DNA from 3 places in the Herbaspirillum sp. NPDC101396 genome. Region 3 is predicted to be linked to each of the others. Evidence: predicted binding sites of a transcription regulator. Region 3 holds the regulator's gene; each other region holds the start of a gene.

What was found. Region 3 encodes sigma-54, which starts transcription at its own class of promoters, with help from an activator protein. Its sites were predicted from a motif close to TGGCANGNAANCTGCTTT; they were not measured.
Region 1: a site for sigma-54 is predicted at 1,052-1,069, ahead of ACIROY_RS07655 (ammonium transporter). Genes of this name have one in related genera too.
Region 2: a site for sigma-54 is predicted at 1,313-1,330, ahead of ACIROY_RS21470 (TorF family putative porin). Genes of this name have one in related genera too.

Annotation. Positions count from the first base shown of each region.
Region 1 covers NZ_JBIWNT010000002.1:569,050-571,319, reverse strand. The annotation lists gene ACIROY_RS07660 (alkaline phosphatase D family protein) at 1-733, opposite strand, end outside; gene ACIROY_RS07655 (ammonium transporter) at 1,118-2,270, shown strand, end outside.
Region 2 covers NZ_JBIWNT010000006.1:321,471-323,740, reverse strand. The annotation lists gene ACIROY_RS21480 (ammonium transporter) at 1-94, opposite strand, end outside; gene ACIROY_RS21475 (P-II family nitrogen regulator) at 107-445, opposite strand; gene ACIROY_RS21470 (TorF family putative porin) at 457-1,257, opposite strand; gene ACIROY_RS21465 (accessory factor UbiK family protein) at 1,798-2,040, shown strand; gene ACIROY_RS21460 (YifB family Mg chelatase-like AAA ATPase) at 2,051-2,270, shown strand, end outside.
Region 3 covers NZ_JBIWNT010000005.1:85,993-88,262, forward strand. The annotation lists gene lptB (LPS export ABC transporter ATP-binding protein) at 1-453, shown strand, start outside; gene ACIROY_RS17790 (RNA polymerase factor sigma-54) at 487-1,968, shown strand; gene hpf (ribosome hibernation-promoting factor, HPF/YfiA family) at 2,092-2,270, shown strand, end outside.

The DNA.
Region 1 (2,270 bases), on a different contig from region 3:
GCGCGACCTTGGACTTGGCCGGCGTCACCAGATTGCGCCAGATGCTGCCGTCATCGAGCTTCACTTCGGCCTGGATCGGACCGTCGGCATAAATCTGGTCGCCCGAATGGATGAAGAAATCCGGCTTGAAGCGGCGCATGGTTTCATACACGCGATAGCCGCCCCAGGCTTCGTTGATGCCCCAGCCCTGCCCGGCCTCGTCGCCGGAAAACGCGAAGCTGATGTCACGCTCACCGCCGCCGGGAATGATCAGGCTGCCGGTCACCGGCGCACTCCATGCCGACTCATGCTGCAAGTCATGAAAGCGCAGGCGGTAATACAGCCGCTGCGACACCGGCAAGCCGCGCAGATCCACACGCGCGGTGTAATCGTTGCGCGCCAGCGCGGCGGGACCGGCAACCGTGACCGTGTTCTTGAAATTCTCATGGACCGAATACTCCACCACCACGCGCGCCGCGCGATCGGTGCGGCTCCACAGCATCGCCGCATCGCGCGTGATGTCGCCGCTCATGGCGCCGCTGTCGACCTGCGGGCGCAAGCGTTCCGAGGTCACAACGGCAGGCGCCTGCTGGGCGAATGCGGACGTCAGCGAACCTGCGCTCAACAGCGCGCCGGCGCCGAGCGCCGCATCACGCAGAAAATCGCGGCGTGAAGGCGGAGACAAAGGTGCGGACGGGGACGAAGGCAATGATGGTGAAGACGGCGAAGAGGAAGATGCTGCATCGTCGGACATGGCGGACTCCTTGGCTGATCATATGGAAAATTGCAATGTAGCAATGCAATGTGACCGTTCCATGAACAAATGCCGACCTGTGCAGACCCGGGATCACTCGTATTGAGATTCTCGATGTTGCTCCACCCAAACCCTGAATGACTTCCGTTCCCTGCCAATAAACCTGGCGAGACGCCAACAGTTGCGCAAGCGGCTCGTTTTTGACGACGCACCAAGCGGACGCATCATTTCGCACGATTTACGTGCGATTTCCACGCGGCTCCAGGAACCTCAAAAAAATCCCTTTTAAATTCAGTCGCTTAATAATTTGCACCGAAATGGAATGAAATTTGCTTAATAGAGTGCTTTTAAAATATTTTTGCACAATTATTGGGAGATTTTTCTGTGGATGATCACAAAAATGGTGCCGATGCGCTCTTCATTTTGCTCGGCGCGATCATGATTCTGGCGATGCATGCCGGCTTTGCCTTTTTGGAACTGGGCACCGTGCGACGCAAGAACCAGGTCAACGCGCTGGTCAAAATCCTCGCAGACTTCGCGGTATCGACCATTACCTACTTTTTCGTCGGCTATTACGTTGCCTACGGCGTCAGCTTTTTCAGCGGCGCCGAAGTCCTGTCGGCGCGCAGCGGCTTTGAACTGGTGAAGTTTTTCTTCCTGCTGACGTTTGCAGCCGCCATCCCGGCGATCATCTCCGGCGGCATTGCCGAGCGCTCCAAATTCTATCCACAACTGATCGCCACCGCAGTGCTGGTCGGCCTGGTGTATCCGTTCTTCGAAGGCATCGCCTGGAACCAGCACTTCGGCGTGCAAGCCTGGATCAAGAACGCATTCGGCGCCGAGTTCCACGATTTCGCCGGCTCCATCGTGGTCCACGCCGTCGGCGGCTGGATCGCGCTGCCTGCAGTGTTGTTGCTGGGCGCGCGACGCGGACGCTACACCAAGGACGGCAATATCGCCGCGCACCCGCCGTCGAACATCCCCTTCCTCGCACTGGGCGCCTGGATCCTCACGGTAGGCTGGTTCGGCTTCAACGTCATGAGCGCGCAAACCCTCGACAAGATGAATGGCCTGGTCGCGCTCAATTCGCTCATGGCGATGGCCGGCGGCACACTGGTGGCGCTGGTGATGGGCAAGAACGATCCGGGCTTCGTCTACAACGGTCCGCTGGCCGGATTGGTGGCGGTATGCGCAGGCTCCGACCTGATGCATCCGCTGGGCGCGCTGGTCACCGGCGGCATCGCCGGCGCGATCTTCGTCTGGATGTTCACCCGCACGCAAAACAAATGGAAGATCGACGACGTGCTCGGCGTGTGGCCGCTGCACGGCCTGTGCGGCGCCTGGGGCGGACTGGCGGCCGGCATCTTCGGCGCCAAGGCGCTGGGCGGCCTGGGCGACGTGTCCTTCATGGCGCAACTGTGCGGCTCGCTGCTCGGCATCGGCATCGCCGTCATCGGCGGCTGGATCGTCTACGGCTTGCTCAAAAAAGCCATCGGCATTCGCCTCGATCCGGAACAGGAATTCGAAGGCGCCGATC
Region 2 (2,270 bases), on a different contig from region 3:
GTGCGTCTTGCGCCTGGACCGGTGCGGCGAAACTTACCGCCAACAACAAGGTGCCAATTGCAAGCGCACTTGAAAACATTTTTTTAATACTCATTACTGTTCCCCCTTAAAGAGCGTCTTTGCCGGTTTCGCCGGTACGGATGCGGATAACGTCCAGCAGATCCTGTACGAAGATCTTGCCGTCGCCGATTTTGCCTGTGCGTGCTGCAGCCTCGATCGCTTCCAGCGCGCGCTCAACGATGGAATCGTCGACTGCGGCTTCGATCTTGGTCTTCGGCAGGAAATCCACAACATATTCCGCACCGCGATACAGCTCGGTGTGGCCTTTTTGGCGGCCGAAACCCTTGACTTCCGTCACGGTAATGCCTTGCACGCCGATTGCCGACAAGGCTTCACGCACCTCGTCGAGCTTGAATGGTTTGATGATCGCTGTAATCAGTTTCATACCGACCTCAATTAGAAAGTTTTGCTGAGGGAAACGACGAAGCCGCTCTTGCCGACATTCTTGGAACCATCGGAAACAGGGGTTGTTTGCACGCCATCCTTCAAATTGGTGCCCAGATACGCAACGCCCAAGGTAACACCGGCCAGTTCGTCAAACGACTTGCTCAGACCGATTTTCCAGTCGGTGTAGCTGTATTGGTCATTGGAGACGCCGTTGTTGCTGCCCTTGACGTTCTGACGACCGACATGCAGACCGAGGATCACGCCATACCAAGTGTCGATGTTGGCGCCCAGATCGAAGTACTGGCTGTACTTGCTGCTAACGTTGCCGAACAGATTGGTCAGCGATTGCGAGTACTTGAAGTACGCTGGACCGTAGCCCACCTGGCCGTAAAGTTCGAATGTATTGGCGTTCTTGGCGCCGCTGTTGGACAGCGTGTTGCCTGGGTAGTAGTAGTACAGACCGCCGACGTCATAAGTGAAGCCACCGCCGATATCGCCGCGTTTGCCGCCGTAGATATCCCACTCGACATTGCCTTTGGTGTTAGTGCCGGTCAGCGTGCCTGCATCCTTGATCCATTTGATGTTGGTCAGCCATGTGCCGAGATACAGACCGGTTGGATTGTGCGTGTAATCAGCTCCAACTTGCAAAGCCGGGTCGAAGCGCGTCTGAGTCAGGCCGCGATAGCGGTAGTCGTTGACGACGGCAGCATTGAAGGTAACTTCATTGTCTGGCTTAGGTGCGTCTTCCGCATGGGCGAAGCTGGCGACTAACGATGCTGCGACTGCTGTTGCAAGAATCAATTTTTTCATGGCGTCCCTCTAGGTTTCTGTTAAACAACAAATTGTTCATTTCTGCACAACTTGTATAGCAGGAGCCATGCCAACCCTTTTTTGGCGGTTTGCGTTACTTTTTTTAGCGCAAATCAACATTCCAATTAGGCATTTTTTCTTTTTTTCCCAAAAACAGTGCATTAGAGTGAAACACAAACCTTGGCGCACAACAATAGTGCGCAACAATTTCAACATAACATTTTCCACTGGGAAATTTTTGTTTTTTATGGTGCATGGCTGGGCGCGGTTTTGCCACCCAGTTGAGCACGCAAGAAACTGTTGCAAAAATGCAATGCCCTGCAACGATCTTACGCGGGATTTTCGGTGGTCGCCTTCTTATATTTGGACAGGCCGTCAACCCTTCGCAGGACCGGTGATGAACGTTTCCGCGCGACGCGATTCTGACAGGTAACGCCATCACGCCGATCACATGGCCGCCTTTTGCGCCGCTTTGTTTTCCCGCAGGACAACGAAAGCGCTACACTTGTCGGATCGTCACTACTAATAAAAGGAAGCATCATGGATAAGCCACAATTCTTCGAAGATATTCAATCCAAAATCAACAAGGCTATCGAGAACTCTCCGGCCAAGGATATCGAAAAGAACGTCAAGGCCATGCTGAGCCAGGGTTTCTCCAAACTGGACCTGGTCACCCGCGAAGAATTCGACATCCAGGCGCAGGTGCTGGCCAAGACCCGCGCCAAGTTGGAAGAGCTGGAAGCCCGCGTGGCCGAACTCGAAGCGCGCCAGAAAGCCTCCTGATCCGGTCACGATGAGCCTTGCTGTATTGAAGAGCCGTGCGCTGGCGGGCATGCATGCGCCGCAAGTCACGGTGGAAGTACACCTGGCCAACGGTCTGCCGTCCTTCACCATCGTGGGCTTGCCGGAAACCGAGGTCAAGGAATCCAAGGATCGCGTGCGCGCCGCATTGCAGAATGCGCGCTTTGAATTCCCCGCCAAGAGAATCACCGTCAACCTTGCGCCGGCCGATC
Region 3 (2,270 bases):
GAGGACAACATCCGCGCCGTGCTGGAACTGCGCAAGGAAAACGGCAAGTCGCTCAGCCGTGATGAAATCGAAGGCCGCCTCAACAGCCTGTTGCACGAATTGCAGATCGAGAAGCTGCGCGAAAGCCCGGCACTGTCGTTGTCCGGCGGCGAACGCCGGCGTGTCGAAATCGCCCGTGCGCTGGCGACCGATCCGCGCTTCGTGCTGCTCGACGAACCATTCGCCGGTATCGATCCGATCGCCGTGATCGAGATCCAGCGCATCGTGCGCTTCCTCAAGGAACGCGGCATCGGCGTGCTCATCACCGACCACAACGTGCGCGAGACGCTGGGCATTTGCGATCGCGCCTACATCATCAACCAGGGCACCGTGCTGGCCAGCGGCAGCCCTGACGACATCATCGCCGATGAGTCCGTCCGCCGCGTGTATCTGGGCGAACACTTCCGCATGTAATCCGCAGGCAATACGCTGCCAACTGAAAACTGAATGAAACAATCCCTCCAGCTTCGCACCTCTCAGCATCTGGCATTGACGCCGCAGTTGCAGCAGTCGATCCGTTTGCTGCAGCTGTCGACGCTGGAACTGCACCAGGAACTGGAACAGATCCTGTCGGACAATCCGCTGCTGGAACGCCTCGACGATGCGCTCGACAATTCCGTGCGGCTGCTTGCCGACGGCGCCCTCAGCAGCCCGTCTTCGGCGCAGGCGGAGCCGGTCGAAAACAGCGCCGCCAGCGCTGCACCCGCGGAAGGCGAAGCCGGCGATCCGCAGGACAGTGCAAGCGGCGACGAGCATGCGAGCGGCGATGCCGACTGGAGCTTCGACGACGTCGCCCGCACCGGCAAGACACCCGACGACGAAGACTCGCGTCCGCAACTCGAAGCCCACGACGTCACGCTGCGCGAACACCTGCAGGAGCAGACCCGCCTGACCGTGCGCAGCTTGCGCGACCGTGCGCTGATCGAACTGATCGTCGACGCGATTGACGACCACGGCTATCTCGAAGAATCGCTGGAAGAAATCCATGCGCGCCTGCCCGAAGAACTGGAAATCGAACTTGACGAACTGACCATTGCACTGAAGCTGCTGCAGAGCTTCGAGCCGGCCGGCGTCGGCGCGCGCAGCGCCTCCGAATGCCTGGCGCTGCAGGTCCGGCGCTTGCCGAAAGTTGCCTTTGTCACACGCCGGCTGGCGCTGACCATCGTTGAAGATTACCTGGCGCTGTTCGCCCAGCGTGATTTCAATAAAATCAAGAAAGCGCTCGGTTGCGACGATGAAGACCTGCGCGAGGCGCAAGCCGTGATTCGCCAGTGCCATCCGCATCCCGGCGCCATGTTTGCATCGGGCCGATCCGACTACGTGGTGCCCGACGTGATTGTCAAAGCGTCCAAGGACGGCTGGCAGGTTTTGCTCAACCACGACGTGATGCCGCGGCTGCGCGTCAACGCCATGTACGCCAACGCACTCAAGCAAGCCAAGGGCGACGGCTCGCTCGGTTCGCAGCTGCAGGAAGCCAAGTGGCTGATCAAAAATATGCGTCAGCGCTTCGACACAATTTTGCGTGTCGCCCAGGCAATTGTTGAGAGGCAACGCAACTTTTTTTCACATGGCGCCGTTGCCATGAGACCCCTTGTGTTGCGCGAAATAGCTGATACACTGGGTCTACACGAGAGCACTATTTCTCGTGTAACGACTCAGAAGTACATGCTGACCCCGCATGGCATGTTTGAGTTGAAATACTTCTTCGGCAGCCACGTCGCAACAGAAACCGGAGGTGAAGCTTCCTCCACTGCGATACGGGCTCTCATCAAACAACTGATAGGAGCAGAAGACCCTAAGAACCCACTCTCTGATAGCAAGATTGCAGATATGTTGGCGGAACAGGGCATGGTGGTGGCGCGACGGACCGTCGCGAAATACCGCGAAGTGCTCAAAATTCCGCCGGTGAATCTCCGCAAATCTCTGTAAGTTTTTCTGTAGCAAAGCATCGTTGCTGTGTTCTGTTGAGTTCGGGTGTTTTGTTCTGGTGCTGCCTGCAAGCAACCGGACAATGCGTAAGAACCTCCAGCAATCTCACGATAGGAGTGCTGTATGAATCTGACCATTAGTGGCCATCATCTCGATTTGACCCCCGCCATCCGCGAGTACGTGCAAAACAAGCTGACGCGCATCAAGCGCCACTTTGACCATGTGATCGACATCAGTGTCATTCTCAGCGTAGACAAGCTGACCGAAAAAGAAAAACGCCAGAAGGCAGAAATAAACGTTCA